Regions from separate parts of the Marinobacterium sp. xm-m-312 genome, predicted to be linked through region 1. Evidence: predicted binding sites of a transcription regulator. Region 1 holds the regulator's gene; each other region holds the start of a gene.
The links. The regulator LexA, encoded in region 1, represses DNA repair genes until DNA is damaged. The targets are predictions, from matches to a motif close to TACTGTNTANNTANACAGTA.
Positions count from the first base shown of each region.

Region 2: a site for LexA is predicted at 1,881-1,900, ahead of recN (DNA repair protein RecN). Genes of this name have one in related genera too.
Region 3: a site for LexA is predicted at 1,760-1,779, ahead of ruvC (crossover junction endodeoxyribonuclease RuvC). Genes of this name have one in related genera too.

Region 1 is NZ_WBYS01000004.1:215,552-220,996, forward strand. Features, by position in the region: gene dinG (ATP-dependent DNA helicase DinG) at 1-717, opposite strand, end outside; gene lexA (transcriptional repressor LexA) at 869-1,480, shown strand; gene XMM312_RS06740 (SulA-like leucine-rich domain-containing protein) at 1,492-1,896, shown strand; gene XMM312_RS06745 (thioesterase family protein) at 2,026-2,493, shown strand; gene XMM312_RS06750 (DUF6586 family protein) at 2,496-3,005, opposite strand; gene topA (type I DNA topoisomerase) at 3,005-5,445, opposite strand, start outside.
Region 2 is NZ_WBYS01000005.1:185,144-190,588, forward strand. Features, by position in the region: gene XMM312_RS07930 (outer membrane protein assembly factor BamE) at 1-128, opposite strand, end outside; gene recN (DNA repair protein RecN) at 196-1,872, opposite strand; gene grpE (nucleotide exchange factor GrpE) at 2,039-2,629, shown strand; gene dnaK (molecular chaperone DnaK) at 2,735-4,660, shown strand; gene dnaJ (molecular chaperone DnaJ) at 4,775-5,445, shown strand, end outside.
Region 3 is NZ_WBYS01000007.1:41,756-47,200, forward strand. Features, by position in the region: gene aspS (aspartate--tRNA ligase) at 1-1,466, shown strand, start outside; gene ruvC (crossover junction endodeoxyribonuclease RuvC) at 1,808-2,326, shown strand; gene ruvA (Holliday junction branch migration protein RuvA) at 2,372-3,004, shown strand; gene ruvB (Holliday junction branch migration DNA helicase RuvB) at 3,006-4,019, shown strand; gene ybgC (tol-pal system-associated acyl-CoA thioesterase) at 4,026-4,442, shown strand; gene tolQ (protein TolQ) at 4,455-5,132, shown strand; gene tolR (protein TolR) at 5,142-5,445, shown strand, end outside.

The DNA.
Region 1 (5,445 bases):
GTCAGCCAGTACAAGATCGTGGTTGACCACCAAGAGATCGGTTGTCTCAATATCGGCCCTAGCACGATAAAACGGACAGGCGTTGAAATGCGCACAGCGACGATTGGTACACTGCATATGGTCTGAGGTAAGCGGCATCCAGGTCTCATCATCCAGGTTGCGCTCTAGCTCATCACGATCACCCTTCCAACGACCACTGGCAAACTCATCCAACAGGCCGCTGTACTCTTTGATCTGTTCAGGCCCCAACACTTGGGCCAACTCATCTTCAAACAGGGCTGACTGTGAAAGATCCTGCTGATTACTAAGAAGAGACTCTAATCGGCTAACACAGAGGTAGCGCCGACGCCCTTTGGCAATTTCGTACTTAAATTCAATACCAGCGTGCTCAGCCAACTCAGGAAGATCTTTCAATAAGAGCTGTTCCTGAAGTGCAACGGTAGCAGTGGAAATGATCAGCGTTTTACCTTTAGCCTGCGCTATTGGAAGTGCGGCCAGCAGGTAAGCAATGGTTTTACCGGTGCCCGTTCCAGCCTCTACGGCGACCAGATGATTTTCACCCAGACGCTGACCCGCATCGTCCGACAAGATACCACCCAACTGCCGTGCGACCGCTGCAATCATATGCTTTTGTGCATAACGAGCCTTTAAATCGCGAGCATTTAGAAATGCGCGATAAGCTGTCTGTATGGTGGTTTGGGTCTCTTTGTTAAGCACATCGCCTCCGAATTAGTTGGCCATCATACAAAAATACTGGATATACAAACAGAAAAAACTTGACGACATTTAAAATACTGTATAAAAATACAAATACTGAATAAACAGACAGTCATTTAAATTCCAATCAGTACTGTCATAGGGGGCGTTTATGAAGCTTACAAATCGTCAAGAAGAGGTGCTTGATTGCATCCGTCGCCATATTGATGAAACAGGATTTCCACCTACACGCGTCGATATTGCTCGCGATCTAGGGTTTAAATCTGCCAATGCAGCAGAGGAGCACCTAAAGGCCTTAGCACGTAAAGGGGCCATTGAGATGATCCCTGGCACCTCTCGCGGTATCCGTATCGTCGGTGAAGAGGAGGAGCAAGAGGGCCTAGCGATCATCGGTCAAGTTGCCGCAGGTGAACCCATCCTCGCAGAACAACACATCGATGATTACTGCACCATCAGTTCAGACTTCTTTCGCCCAAGAGCAGACTACCTACTCCGTGTCCGCGGCATGAGTATGAAAGACATCGGCATTATGGATGGTGATCTTTTAGCAGTTCACCAAACACGTGAAGCACGTGAGGGTCAGATAGTCGTTGCTCGTGTCGGTGAAGATGTCACGGTAAAACGATTCCACCGCGATGGTCACATGGTCTACTTGATAGCAGAGAACGAAGAGTTCGACCCGATTAAAGTTGATCTTCGTGAAGAGCAGTTAACCATCGAAGGCTTGGGTGTTGGCGTAATTCGTCAACAGAATGACTTTTAAAGGTAATCACCATGATTGCTTACAATCAATTTGCACAGAATGATGCGGGTCTTAAACCACTGGTTTTGACTGAGCTGGTTCAGCACACCTCACAGGTAAATCTGAACACCATGCTTCTGCCGATGCTTGCCGCATTAAGTCAAAAAGAGAGCTGGCTGGTTATGTTAGAGCCGCCAAAATCTTTGACTAAGCAGGTGCTGGCGGATGCAGGTGTCGACCTCAAAAAAGTGTGGATACTTCGTCGTGATAAGCGCCATGGTTTAGACAAACTTGCTCAGCGCGCACTGCAAGCGGGAACCTGTCACACACTGATCTGCTGGCACAATGACCCTGCCGATGACGCGTTAGTCAGCCAACTGAAACGCACTCAGATCTCTAGCGAAACAGAGTGTCTATTGGTACGTAAAAAAATTTAGCCTCCCCCTTTGCTGCGTTGTAGCAAAGACCCCCATAGCCGCTCTTTGAGCGGCTTTTTTATTTAGCTTGAATCAGACCCTGAACCATCATAGGCTCAATAGAGGAGTACCACTTACAAGGAGAATAGTGTGGGATCGCACAAGCCAAATCAGCAGCCGTATCAGTTAACCGACTTCCCTATCCAAACATTTGATAAGATCCGTTATGCCGATACCGATCGTCAGGGCCACGTGAACAATGCCGCATTCAGTACCTACCTAGAGACAGGCCGTGTCGAATTTCTCTACGATCCAAAAGACCCACTCGCCAATGACAATTGCGAATTTGTCATTGCCAGTCTGCATTTGAACTTTCTAGGTGAGATCACTTGGCCAGGACGTCTGGATATTGGCACCGGTGTAACTCGCGTGGGTACCAGCTCATTTGGACTCTACCAGGTGCTATTCCAAGATGATGTCTGTGTCGCGACGGCAGAGACGACCATTGTTCAGATGGATGTGAGCAGTCGCAAATCAGCCCCTCTTGGTGATGCAACAGGACACTATCTAAATGATCATCTTTTTGTGAAGGGTGTTGAAACGAAAGGAATGAACTGAGTTTACCACTCTTGCGCGTTAGAGCGATGTCTTAGGATCATCGCTCGTAACTGCTCAAACCACCCCTGCAACTCAGTCTCCAGTTGCTCCTCAAGGCTCGATTCTTTGGCCAAATCTATAATTGCTATGTCAGATTGGCTAGCGCTCTCTTGCGAGGGAGGTAGGGGTTTATGAATAGCTTTGATGGCACTGATCAACTTAGACAACCAACTACCGGAATCCTGACAGAGCAGCTCCATCTCATCCAACTCACTGGAATGGATTCCCTGTTGCTTAAAAGCCTTGCTCAATTCAGAGGGTGTCGACTGGGTCAGCAGGACACGCTCACGTTCAGCCAACTCATTAAGATAGGCTTTATAGGCGCTGTCTAAATGAAACAGCGCAGCCTCTTGCAGGCCACGAAGCTTCATACGATTGGTCGATTCACCGGTCAACTCAGTGTTGATACCCACCAGCGCGTATTGTGCAAACGCGAGTGTTTGATTCACACGCTGGGAGTATAGGTCAGCCATTAACGCTTCTTAGCTTTGGCTGCTTCAATTTGCCACATACCATTGGTGAAGTAAGCTCTCCAACCAGTCGCCTTACCGTCAACTTCCGTCATAAGGTACTGCTCTTTGGTTTTGCGGCTGTAACGTATTTGAGCGGGGTTACCCTGCTCATCTTGCTGAGGTCCTTCCATTAAGAAGTGATATTTAGGGTCAATCGCATTTTTATGTGGAATCAACTCTTTGACCAGAGGTGCACGGGTCTCACGATTACGTGGGAATTGGCTTGCTGCCAGGAATAGACCACTGGCTCCATCACGCAGGATGTAGGTATCGTCAACCTTCTGACACTTAAGCTCCGGCATCGGAACTGGATCCATCTTAGGCGGAGCCACTTCACCATTCTTGAGCAGCTTACGTGTGTTTTTACACTCTGTGTTGGTACAACCAAAGAACTTACCGAAACGGCCCGTTTTAAGGTGCATCTCAGCGCTACACTTATCACACTCGACTACAGGGCCTTCATAGCCCTTGATACGGTAGTTACCCTCTTCGACCTCAAAGCCGTCACAATCTGGGTTGTTACCACAGATGTGTAACTTGCGCTTCTCATCGATCAAGTAGGAGTCCATAGAGGAGCCACATTTACCACAACGGTGCTTCTCTAGAAGCAGACGTGACTCTGCCTCATCGTCTGCATCCACTGCGACAACCTCATCACCAGGAATCAGGTTGATGGTCGTTTTACAACGCTCTTTAGGTGGCAAAGCATAACCAGAGCAACCCAAGAAGACGCCCGTCGTTGCCGTACGAATCATCATTGGGCGCTGACATGCTGGACAGCTGATATCGGTCTCGGTTGGATCATTGGCACGCATGCCACCATCCGCTGATTGAGCCGCTTCCAGTTCGCCTTCGAACTGTGTGTAGAAGTTGTTAAGAAGATCCTTCCAGTTGATGTCACCATCTGCCACATCATCCAGCTTCTCTTCCATACGCGCGGTAAAGCTGAAGTCCATAAGGTCTGGGAAACTTTCAGCCAGACGATCCGTAACGATATCGCCCATTTTTTGTGCATAGAAGCGACGGTTTTGAACTTCGACGTAACCACGATCTTGAATTGTCGAGATAATCGCTGCGTAGGTGGACGGACGACCAATACCGCGCTTCTCAAGCTCTTTAACCAAACTCGCTTCTGTGTAGCGCGGTGCCGGTTTCGTAAAGTGCTGGCTAGGGTCCAAGGCTTTAAGTGTTAGTGATTCACCCACCTGCATGTCAGGTAGGATCTGATCTTCATCCGATTTACCGCGGAAGTTCATCACACGGGTGTAACCGTCGAACTGCAAGACACGACCCTTAGTGGTCAGCTCATAGGCACCCGCTTTCACTGTGACACGGGTACTTAGGTAACGAGCGGGTGTCATTTGACAGGCTAGGAATTGGTTACGAATCAGGTCGTAGAGTCGAACTGCGTCGGCATCGACACCGTTCAATGAGTCAGAGGTAACATTGACATCAGATGGACGGATCGCCTCGTGCGCCTCTTGTGCGCCCTCTTTAGAGCTATAACGAATCGGCTGAGGTGGCAGGTATTCACCACCAAACTGAGAACCAATAAACTCTCGTGCCGCTTCAACCGCCTCGTTACTCAAGTTGGTCGAGTCGGTACGCATGTAGGTAATGTAACCCGCTTCATAGAGACGCTGAGCGAGCATCATGGTCTTCTTAACACCGAAGCCTAGACGGGTGCTGGCGGCCTGTTGCAAGGTAGAGGTGATAAACGGCGCAGAGGGCTTGCTACTGGTTGGACGATCTTCACGATTAACAACCTCATAAGAGGCACTTTGCAGCGCTTTGACTGCAGCCATCGCCTGATCTTCATTGGTCGGTTTAAATGCCGCACCGGCCTGTTTAACGACCTCTAGACGAACCGCCTTATCACCTTGGGTCTGCGCATCCGCATGCAACTCCCAATACTCATCGGGAATAAAGGCACGAATTTCACGTTCACGCTCAACGACCAGGCGTACTGCAACGGATTGAACACGACCCGCCGACAGACCACGAGCGACCTTCTCCCAAAGAAGTGGAGAGACCATATAACCAACAACGCGGTCAAGAAAACGGCGCGCTTGCTGCGCATTAACGCGGTTTAGGTCTAGATCGCTCGGTTTTTCGAACGCTTCATTGATCGCTTTCTTGGTAATCTCGTTAAAGACAACACGACGGTAGCGTGAATCGTCACCGCCAATCGCTTCGCGAAGGTGCCATGCAATGGCCTCCCCTTCACGGTCCAAATCGGTTGCGAGATAGATCTGATCAGCGCTCTTAGCTAGTTTGCGCAGTTCATCAACGACCTTCTCTTTACCGGGAAGGATCTCATAATGAGCTGCCCAATCCTTGTTGGGATCAATCCCCATACGGGCAATAAGCTGCTCTTTCTGTTTGCGCTTTTTATGCTCAA
Region 2 (5,445 bases), on a different contig from region 1:
CGAAGCTGATCTACCATCTCTTGTGTCACCTGGTTGCCTTGCGGAACATCCATTTTGTACACGCCTGGAAAGGTTGTACAGCCGGTCACGAGAGTAGCAAGAAAGGCAGAGATGATGAGCTTGCGCATGTTCAGGTTGTTCCTGTTACTGTTCAAAGTGGCATTAGTTTACACGCCACTGTTTGAATCGACCAGTCTATAGCGCGCTGGTCAGCATCTCTTTAGCGTGCTCAAGGGTGGTATCAGTCATCTCAAGTCCACCCAGCATTCGAGCGATCTCATTAATGCGCTGATTTTCGGTGAGTGGTGTGATTTTGGTCTCAACCGAACCGGTGTCTGCGCCTTTGCTGACAAACAGGTGTTGGGTTCCTTGTGAAGCCACCTGAGGTTGGTGTGTGACACATAGAATCTGTGCTCGTTCACTCAAATGACGTAACAGTCGGCCAACGACTTCGGCAATGCCTCCGCCAATACCGACATCGACTTCGTCAAAAATGAGTGTCGGGGTGTCAGTCGTCTTAGCCGTTACAACTTGAATCGCAAGGCTAATTCGTGACAGTTCACCACCCGAGGCAATTTTGGCCAGCGGTTTTGCGGTTTGGCCCTGATTGGTATTGATCAGGAACTCAATCTCTTCCAAGCCCTGAGCCGTAATGTATTTAGGATCGATATCACTCAAACTGGCTGTGAAACGCGCGCTGTTCATGCCCAGCATGGCAAGTTGTTCATTCACCTCTTTATCAAGCTGTTTGGCTGCTTTGCTGCGTAGTTTGCTGAGTTGGCGAGCTTTCTCAATCAATGCGGCATTAGCCGTAGCAACCTCGGATTCGAGTTGCTCTAAGTTCTCATCGACATGAGCCAAAGAGTCGAGTTCAGTATTTAGTTGGTCTTTTAATTCCGGTAACTGCTCTGGCGCAATGCGGTGTTTCCTGGCTAGATCGTAGATGCTGGTTAAGCGATCTTCCACCTCTTGTAAGCGCTCAGGGTCCAACTCAACTCGTTGAACAAAATGGCTCAACTCGCGTTCGGCCTCTTCCACTTGAATCAGAGCAGCGTTTAGCATCTCGGCGGTCTGCAGCAGTGCAGGTGAGTCCGCTTCGATGTCACTGAGTAGATGCAGTGCTTGGTTGAGTACCGCTGTGGCGTTGCTCTCTTCACCCTCGCTAAGAAGCATCTGGATCTGTTGGCCACTGTTAAGTATTGCACCTGCGTTGGAGAGTATCCTCTGCTCCTCTTCTAAGGCTTGCACTTCGCCTGTTTGAGGGTCTAAACGGTTGAGCTCTTCCGTTTGATAGCTCAACAGTTGCAGTTGCGCATTCGCCTCTTCACTCATGTCTTGAAGGCGTTTCAACTCGCTCTGCTTTGATTGCCACTGGGTAAAGAGTTTGCGTACTTCCAGTGCTGTCTCATTGGCTTTGGCGTAGTTGTCTAGCAGGGTGCGGTGAAAATCACGCTTTAATAGGCGTTGGTGTTCGTGCTGGCCGTGTATATCGACAAGCAGCTCACCCAGCTCTTTGACGCGGTTCAGTGGGCAGGGGTGGCCATTGATATAGCTACGGCTGCGACCGTCGGCACTCAGTGTACGGCGTAAAATACACTCGTTAATCTCTTCCGACTCTAGCTCATTCGCCTCTAACCAGCGTTTCGCTTCGGGTAGTGCGTGTATATCGAACGCGGCGCTAATCTCAGCTCGTTTCGCCCCTTCTCGAACCGAGTCGGCTTCTGCACGTTTGCCTAAGGCTAATCCCAGTGCATCAAGCATGATCGATTTGCCGGCACCGGTCTCACCGCTGACGACGGTCATGCCCGATTTTAGTTCTAGGTCGAGTGTCGAGACGATCGCAAAGTTTCGAATGCTGAGTAGCGTTAACATGGCTCAATACCTGTTTAGATATACAGTTACTGTGTTTTTAACCAATATTTGTGGATTAGGCAATAGAAAAGTGCAGCCTTAGGTCAAAAAAGCGCGCGGAAGGGTTGAATTTCAGTTGGCCGATACCACATAGGAGACAAGATTGAATGATTCTGGAGATAATACCATGGCGAATGAAGATCAGACACACCAAGATCAGGTTGAAGAGAGTCAAGTCGACGAGACGGCTGAAGAGAATCTTGTAGAGCCTGAAGTGGTTGAGACGAAAGAGCTAACCGTTGAATCCCTTCAAGAAGAGCTAGCCGCGGCGAATGCGACGATTGCTGAGCTGCAAAAACAGCTGGCAGAGCTTGAACCTCGTGCCCAAGCGGAGATCGCTAACCAGCGCCGTCGTGCTGAGGTTGAGGTGGATAAAGCGCGTAAGTTCGCTGTTGAAAAATTTGCCGAAGAGCTATTGCCGGTCATCGACAGTCTAGAGCGCGCTATTGAAGCGAGCCAGGTTGAAGATGAGGTGGTTAAACCGCTTCGTGAAGGCGTTGAGATGACGCACAAAATGTTCATCGATGGCGTTGCTAAATTCAATCTAGAAGTGATCAACCCAGAGGGTGAGGCGTTCAACCCAGAGCACCATCAAGCGATGTCGATGGTTGAAGCGGAAGGTGCAGCACCAAACTCTGTTATTGCGGTGATGCAGAAGGGCTACCTACTTAATGGTCGCTTAGTTCGTCCTGCGATGGTGATGGTCGCTAAAGGTTAAGACCTTTTTATAAACCAGACTTGATATTTGAAAGACCACACCCATATAGGGGTTAAGGTAAAACAGTTTTAAGCACCCAACGCGGTGTCATTAGGAGATTTAAACATGGGTAAAATCATCGGTATTGACCTAGGTACTACCAACTCGTGTGTAGCAGTACTTGAAGGCGATAAAACTAAAGTTATTGAGAACGCTGAAGGCGATCGCACCACTCCGTCGATCATTGCCTACTCAGCAGAAGGCGAAACTCTGGTTGGTCAGTCGGCGAAACGTCAGGCAGTTACTAACCCAGACAACACTCTATTTGCGATCAAGCGTCTAATCGGTCGTCGTTTTGAAGACGATGTTGTACAGAAAGACATCAAAATGGTGCCTTACAACATCGCTAAAGCGGACAATGGCGATGCGTGGGTTGAGGTAAAAGGCGAGAAGCTAGCACCGCCTCAGATCTCTGCAGAAGTTCTTAAGAAGATGAAGAAGACTGCTGAAGATTACCTAGGCGAATCGGTAACGGAAGCGGTTATCACGGTTCCTGCTTACTTCAACGACTCTCAGCGTCAAGCAACAAAAGATGCGGGTCGTATCGCAGGCTTAGAAGTTAAACGTATCATCAACGAGCCAACCGCTGCAGCTCTTGCGTATGGCATGGATAAAGCTGCCGGCGATCGCACGATCGCAGTGTACGACCTAGGTGGTGGTACTTTCGATATCTCGATCATCGAAATTGCAGACGTTGATGGCGAGCACCAGTTTGAAGTACTTGCAACCAACGGTGATACATTCCTAGGTGGTGAAGACTTCGACCTTGCGGTTATCAACTACCTAGCAGACGAGTTCAAGAAAGAGTCTGGCATCGATCTACATAACGATCCGCTAGCGCTACAGCGTCTAAAAGAGGCGGGTGAGAAAGCGAAAGTTGAGCTATCATCGGCACAGTCTACTGACGTTAACCTGCCATACATCACAGCGGATGCAACAGGTCCTAAGCACTTGAACGTTAAACTGTCTCGTTCGAAGCTAGAGTCACTGGTTGAAGATCTTGTACAACGTTCACTTGAGCCATGTCGCATTGCACTGCAAGATGCTGGCCTATCCGCTTCTGAAATCGACGACGTTATCCTCGTCGGTGGTCAGACTCGTATGCCAATGGTGCAGGCGAAAGTGGCTGAGTTCTTCGGTAAAGAGCCACGTAAAGACGTTAACCCAGACGAAGCGGTAGCGATGGGTGCTGCGCTTCAGGGTGCGGTACTGTCAGGTGATGTGAAAGACGTTCTTCTACTGGACGTAACACCACTGACTCTAGGTATCGAAACCATGGGTGGCGTTGCTACACCATTGATCGACAAGAACACGACGATCCCTACGCGTAAGTCTCAGACCTTCTCGACAGCGGAAGACAACCAGACAGCGGTAACCATTCACGTTGTTCAGGGTGAGCGTAAGCAAGCGACTCAGAACAAGTCGCTGGGCCGTTTCGACCTTGCGGATATCCCACCAGCACCACGTGGCATGCCACAGATCGAAGTAACCTTCGATATCGATGCTAACGGTATCCTAAACGTCTCTGCTAAAGACCAGGCGACTGGCAAAGAGCAGTCGATCGTTATTAAAGCCTCTTCTGGTCTAAGCGATGACGAAGTCGAGAAGATGGTTCAGGATGCCGAAGCGCACGCTGAAGAAGATAAGAAGTTTGAAGAGCTAACGGCAGCTCGTAACCAAGGTGATGCCATGGTTCACACAGCACGTAAGACGCTAGAAGATGCGGGTGATAAGGCTTCTGATGAAGAGAAATCGAACATCGAAGCAGCCATCACTGCACTTGAAGAGGCGTTGAAAGGCTCTGACACTGCAGAGATCACAGCAAAAACTGAAGCGCTAACAGAAGCGGTTTCGGGTGTTGCTCAGAAGATGTATGCAGAGGCTGCACAACAAGCAGAAGCTGGCCAAGGCGCTGAAGCGGAAGCAGCTCGCGATGCAGGCGATGACGTTGTTGATGCTGAGTTTGAAGAAGTCAAAGACGACAAGAAGTAAGCTTAGCAAGCAATAACGAGAGTTAAGACTCTCACAAAATCGTGTGTCAGCGCGGGGGTCTTTACTCCCGCGTTGTCATATTCACGATAGCGTAATTACAGGTTTACACGCAGTATGAGCAAGCAAGATTATTATGAACTCTTAGGTGTCTCTCGTGATGCATCTGACCGTGACATCAAAAAGGCTTACCGTCGCTTAGCGATGAAGTATCACCCTGACCGCAACCCGGATGACGAGGCGGCTGAACTCAAGTTTAAAGAGATCAGCGAAGCGTACGAAGTACTGTCGGATGCGCAGAAGAAAGCGGCCTACGATCAGTATGGTCATGCTGGGTTGGGTGGCCAAGGTGGTATGGGCGGCGGCTTTGAAGGTGGCTTCTCAGATATCTTTGGCGATGTCTTTGGCGACATGTTCGGTGGCGGCGGTGGTCGTGGTCGCGGTCGTTCCAGCGTGCGTCGCGGTGCCGATCTGCGTTACAACCTCGATTTGAGTCTTGAAGAGGCCGTTCGCGGTTGTGAAAAGACGCTAAAAGTTCCAACCTACGTCTCTTGTGAAACCTGTGATGGTAGCGGTGCTAAGAAGGGTACTACGGCTAAGACCTGTGGTACCTGTGGTGGTGCCGGTCAGGTCCGTATGCAGCAAGGTTTCTTTGCGGTTCAGCAGACCTGTCCAACCTGTCATGGCGAAGGCAAAGTGATCTCTGATCCTTGTAATGTCTGTCATGGCCAGGGTCGCACGCAGAAGACCAAGACGTTGGAAGTTAAGATTCCAGCGGGTGTTGATAC
Region 3 (5,445 bases), on a different contig from region 1:
TCATCCTGAACAAGGCTGAAACTCCTCCTTTTCAGTTGGATGAGCACCAGCAAGTGGGTGAAGATGTTCGTCTTCGTCACCGCTACGTCGATCTCCGCCGTCCAGAGATTCAAGAGAAGCTTCGTTTCCGCTCTAAAGTGACTCACCAGGTTCGTGCTTACCTTGAAGATCAAGGTTTCCTAGATATCGAAACGCCGATCCTGACTCGTGCCACCCCAGAGGGTGCTCGTGACTACCTAGTTCCAAGCCGTACTCATGAAGGTAGCTTCTTTGCACTGCCTCAGTCACCACAGCTATTTAAACAGCTCCTTATGGTCTCTGGCTTTGATCGCTACTACCAAATTGCTAAGTGTTTCCGTGACGAAGATTTGCGTGCGGATCGTCAGCCAGAGTTCACTCAGATCGATATCGAGACCTCGTTCCTTGATGAACACGAGGTGATGGCAATCACTGAAAACATGATCCGTGGGCTGTTCAAAGATCAATTGAACATCGATCTAGGCGAGTTCCCGCACATGCCATACTCTGAGGCGATGCAGCGTTTTGGTTCTGATAAGCCAGATCTGCGCATTCCTATGGAGCTGGTTGATGTTGCAGATCTGGTCGCAAGTGTCGACTTTAAAGTGTTTGCTGGCCCAGCAACGGATCCAAAAGGTCGCGTCGCGGCTCTTAAAGTACCGGGCGGTTCTGAGCTGACTCGTAAGCAGATTGATGAGTACACTAAGTATGTATCAATCTACGGTGCGAAAGGTTTGGCGTGGATCAAAGTGAATGATCTAGCGGCTGGCGCTGAAGGCCTTCAGTCTCCAATCGTTAAGTTCTTGGGTGCAGAGATTGCGCTGCAGATTATGGAGCGCCTTGAAGCGAAAGATGGTGATCTTGTCTTCTTCGGTGCGGATAAAGCCAACATCGTTAACGAAGCCTTGGGTGCGCTGCGTATCAAAGTGGGTGAAGACCTTAACATGCTTGAGCGTGAGTGGGCGCCACTATGGGTTGTCGACTTCCCAATGTTCGAAGAGAACTCCGATGGCAGCATGACAGCGCTTCACCACCCATTCACAGCACCGAGCTGTTCACCAGAAGAGTTGATTGCTCAGCCTGAAGGTCAGCTGTCACGTGCCTACGACATGGTTCTTAACGGTTGTGAGCTTGGTGGTGGTTCGGTTCGTATCCACGATCAAGAGATGCAGAAAGCGGTCTTCAAAGTACTGGGTATCAGTGATGAAGAGGCGGACGAGAAGTTTGGATTCCTATTGAACGCGCTTAAGTTTGGTGCGCCACCACACGCGGGTCTGGCATTTGGTCTTGACCGTCTGATTATGCTGATGACGGGTTCTACTTCGATTCGTGAAGTGATCGCCTTCCCTAAAACTCAGTCAGCGGCTTGTCCAATGACTGAAGCACCGGGTGAAGTGAGCGCGGCTCAACTGCGTGACCTAAACATCAAGTTGCGTAAAACACCTTAATCGAGTGTTTGATTAAAAAAAACCGGCAGTAAGCCGGTTTTTTTGTGTCTCTGGAAAATGCTGAAAGACTTACAACTCGCAGATGCGAGTTGATCGCGGTTTTTCGCTGCGCTCAAATTCGCTCCTACAGTCGAGCTACGCAGAGAGATCGTTGCAAAGTCCTACTATAGGAGCGTATTGGCGCCCCGCGCCAAACCGCGATCGATTGGACTTGCTAATCGAATTTAATGCTCCGGTGACTGGCTTTAGCCTGTCAACCGCTGTCTGTTTAAGGTATTGGTCTCAATCACAACTACTGTTAGTATATACAGCATTAAAACAATCTCTACGACAGGCGACCGATGCTGATATTGGGAATCGACCCAGGTTCAAGAATTACCGGATACGGCATCATCAATGCTCAGGGTAATAAGGCTGAGTACGTTGCCAGTGGTTGTATCAAAATCGCAGATGCGACCCTTCCTGATAAGTTAAACCAAGTCTTTAGCGGTGTCTCTGAACTGATTGAGCGCTACCAGCCTCAAGAGTGTGCGATAGAGCAGGTCTTTATGTCTCGTAACGCTGACTCTGCGCTTAAGCTCGGGCAGGCTAGAGGGGCAGCTATCGTAGCGGCCGTCAATCGAGGCGTAGAGGTTCATGAATATGCGGCACGCCTGGTGAAGCAGGCAGTAGCTGGAACTGGCGCTGCGGATAAGGGGCAGGTCCAGATGATGGTGCAACGTATTTTGTCACTTCCGGGGTTGCCACAGATCGATGCGGCTGATGGGTTGGCCATCGCACTTTGTCATGCCTATACCCGTCAAGGCTTAATAGCGACAGCGGGAACTCGTCGTTCAGTAAAAGGGCGATGGAGATTGTAGATGCTTTCGAATAATATCAATGCGTTACTTTATTGAGGTCAGATTGTGATAGGTCGTTTAACAGGTGAATTGGTAGAGAAGTCACCTCCAGAGTTGCTGATAGATGTTTCCGGTGTCGGTTATGAACTGGAAGCGTCCATGAATACCTTCTACAAATTGCCGGATGTCGGCACCTTTGTAACGCTGTATACACACTTCGTTGTGCGTGAAGATGCACAGCTTCTTTATGGATTTGCCGACAAAAACGAACGCACTCTGTTTCGAACCCTGATCAAGGTGAATGGGGTGGGGCCTAAGTTGGCGTTGACCATTCTTTCGGGTATCTCCGTCCAAGAGTTCATTCGAACGGTTCAGCATGAGGACAGTACAGCCCTGGTACGTCTGCCGGGTGTCGGTAAAAAAACCGCTGAGCGTTTAATCATCGAGATGAAGGATAAGCTGGATCGACTTGAGCTACCGACCCGTGTTGAAGCGGAACTGAGTGATTTTGCAATGCCCATCGTGGATGCGAAGCCTACCGTCGATTACAGAGCAGATGCAGAGACGGCACTGGTCGCATTGGGTTATAAACCGCTGCAAGCAACTAAGGCGATTGAAAAAGCGGTCACCGAATTGGGTGAGACGGCCGATACAGAATCGTTGATTCGTCAGGCACTTAAGATGATGGTGGCAAGCTAAGATGCAGATTGAACCTGATCGTTTTATATCGCCGGTTAAGACACCCAATGAAGAGGTGCATGATCGCGCGGTTCGCCCTAAGACACTTCAAGACTATGAAGGTCAGCCGCAAGTTCGAGAGCAGATGGAGATCTTCATCCATGCCGCTCGCAAGCGTAATGAAGCACTGGATCATACTCTGATCTTTGGCCCGCCAGGATTGGGTAAAACCACACTGGCCAATATTATTGCCAATGAGATGGGCAGTGAAATTAAAACCACCTCTGGCCCTGTTTTAGAGAAAGCGGGTGATATTGCAGCTCTTCTGACCAATCTTGAGCCGGGAGATGTGCTCTTCATAGACGAGATTCATCGACTCAGTGCCAGTGTCGAAGAGGTACTCTATCCCGCGATGGAGGACTACCAGCTCGATATCATGATCGGTGAAGGCCCAGCTGCACGATCGATCAAACTGGAACTGCCCCCCTTTACGTTAGTCGGTGCTACGACACGTGCCGGCTTATTGACGTCACCACTGCGTGATCGTTTCGGTATTGTGCAGCGGTTAGAGTTCTATTCGATTGCCGATCTGACCAATATTGTCATGCGAACGGCACGTTTAAGTGGTTCTGAAATCGATGAGGGTGGTGCGCACGAGATTGCACGTCGTTCTCGCGGTACTCCTCGTATTGCCAACCGGCTCCTGCGCCGTGCACGTGACTTCTCTGAAGTGAAAGGGGATGGGCGTATCACCGAAGAGATGGCTGATCTGGCATTGAATATGCTCAATGTCGATCAACATGGTTTTGATCACATGGACCGTCGAATGCTGCTCGCCATGCTAGAAAAGTTTGGTGGTGGTCCTGTTGGTGTGGACAGTCTTGCGGCAGCCATTAGCGAAGAGCGTGACACCATCGAAGACGTTCTCGAGCCCTATTTGATTCAGCAAGGTTTTGTCATGCGCACGCCAAGAGGGCGGGTGCTAACCGACCATGCTTACCGATACTTTGGTGTCGATAAGCCTGAAGGAAACTAGTTTATTATGGCGTTTCAGTGGCCTGTCAGAGTCTACATAGAAGATACCGATTTTGGCGGTATTGTTTACTACGTTAATTATCTAAAATTTATGGAGCGTGCTCGGACGGAGTTGTTGCGTTCGGCGGGTTGGTCGCAGCAGGAACTGTCACAGCAAAATTTAATTTTTGTGGTAGGTTCAGTCGAAGCGCAGTATTTAGCGCCGGCTAAGCTTGATGATTCGTTAATTGTCAGAACGACCGTCAAAAAACCGCAAGGTGCACGCGTTAAATTTCTGCAAGCTGTTGTTAAGGAGGGGTCTGATAGAGTCCTCTGCCAAGCAGAAGTTGAAGTGATATCCGTCACTGGAGCCATGCGTCCGAAACGCTGGCCAAAAGAGTTAATTACATCAATCACCCAAGCGCATCCGGAAGCTTGGGATTAACAGGAGTTGAGTGTGGAAGATCAGCTGTCGATTTGGAGCCTCGTATTTGGTGCGAGTTTCGTCGTCCAGTTAGTTATGTTGTCGCTATTGGCGGCTTCGTTTTTATCTTGGGTTGTTATCTTTCAACGTCGCCGCGTCATTAGCGGTGCACAAAAAGCGTTTAAAGCATTTGAAGAGCGTTTTTGGTCGGGTGCCGATTTAGGTCAGCTTTACCGAGAAGCCAATGCTGAACCTAATTCAGAGAGCGGAGCTGAAAATATTTTCCGTGCCGGACTCAAAGAGTTTACACGCCTGACACAGCAGTCAAATGCTGATCCGGATATGGTGATGAACGGTGTACAGCGAGCCATGCGTGTCGCAATGGCTCGTGAAGAGGAGAAGCTCGAAGCGCACCTTCCTTTCCTTGCAACGGTGGGTTCTACCAGCCCCTATGTCGGTCTGTTTGGAACTGTGTGGGGTATCATGAATGCGTTTCGTGGTCTGGCTAACGTTCAGCAAGCGACGCTTGCCTCGGTTGCTCCAGGTATTTCAGAGGCCTTGGTCGCGACGGCTATAGGTCTGTTTGCGGCGATTCCTGCAGTGGTGGCCTACAACCGTTACTCAGCATCGGTGGATTCTTTGTTGAACAGTTACGAAACCTTTGCCGATGAGTTCTCTAGTATTCTCTACCGTCGCGTTCATGCTCGTTAAGGGTAAAAGATGATTAGGCGTCAGCGCGCAAAGCGCAAATTGAATGCAGAGATTAACGTCGTTCCCTATATCGATGTGACCTTGGTTCTGCTGATTATCTTTATGGTGACAGCCCCAATGTTGACTCAAGGCGTTGATGTGGAACTTCCGAAAGCCTCCTCTGAGCCTGTAGAGACTCAAGATGAAGAGCCTTTGATCGTGACGGTCGATGCAGAAGGGCTCTACTACATCAATTTGGGTGAAGATGAGACGGTTCCGAAAAGCGCCGAACAGATAGCGGGTCAGATCAGGCAGATACTCTCGGTTAACCCTG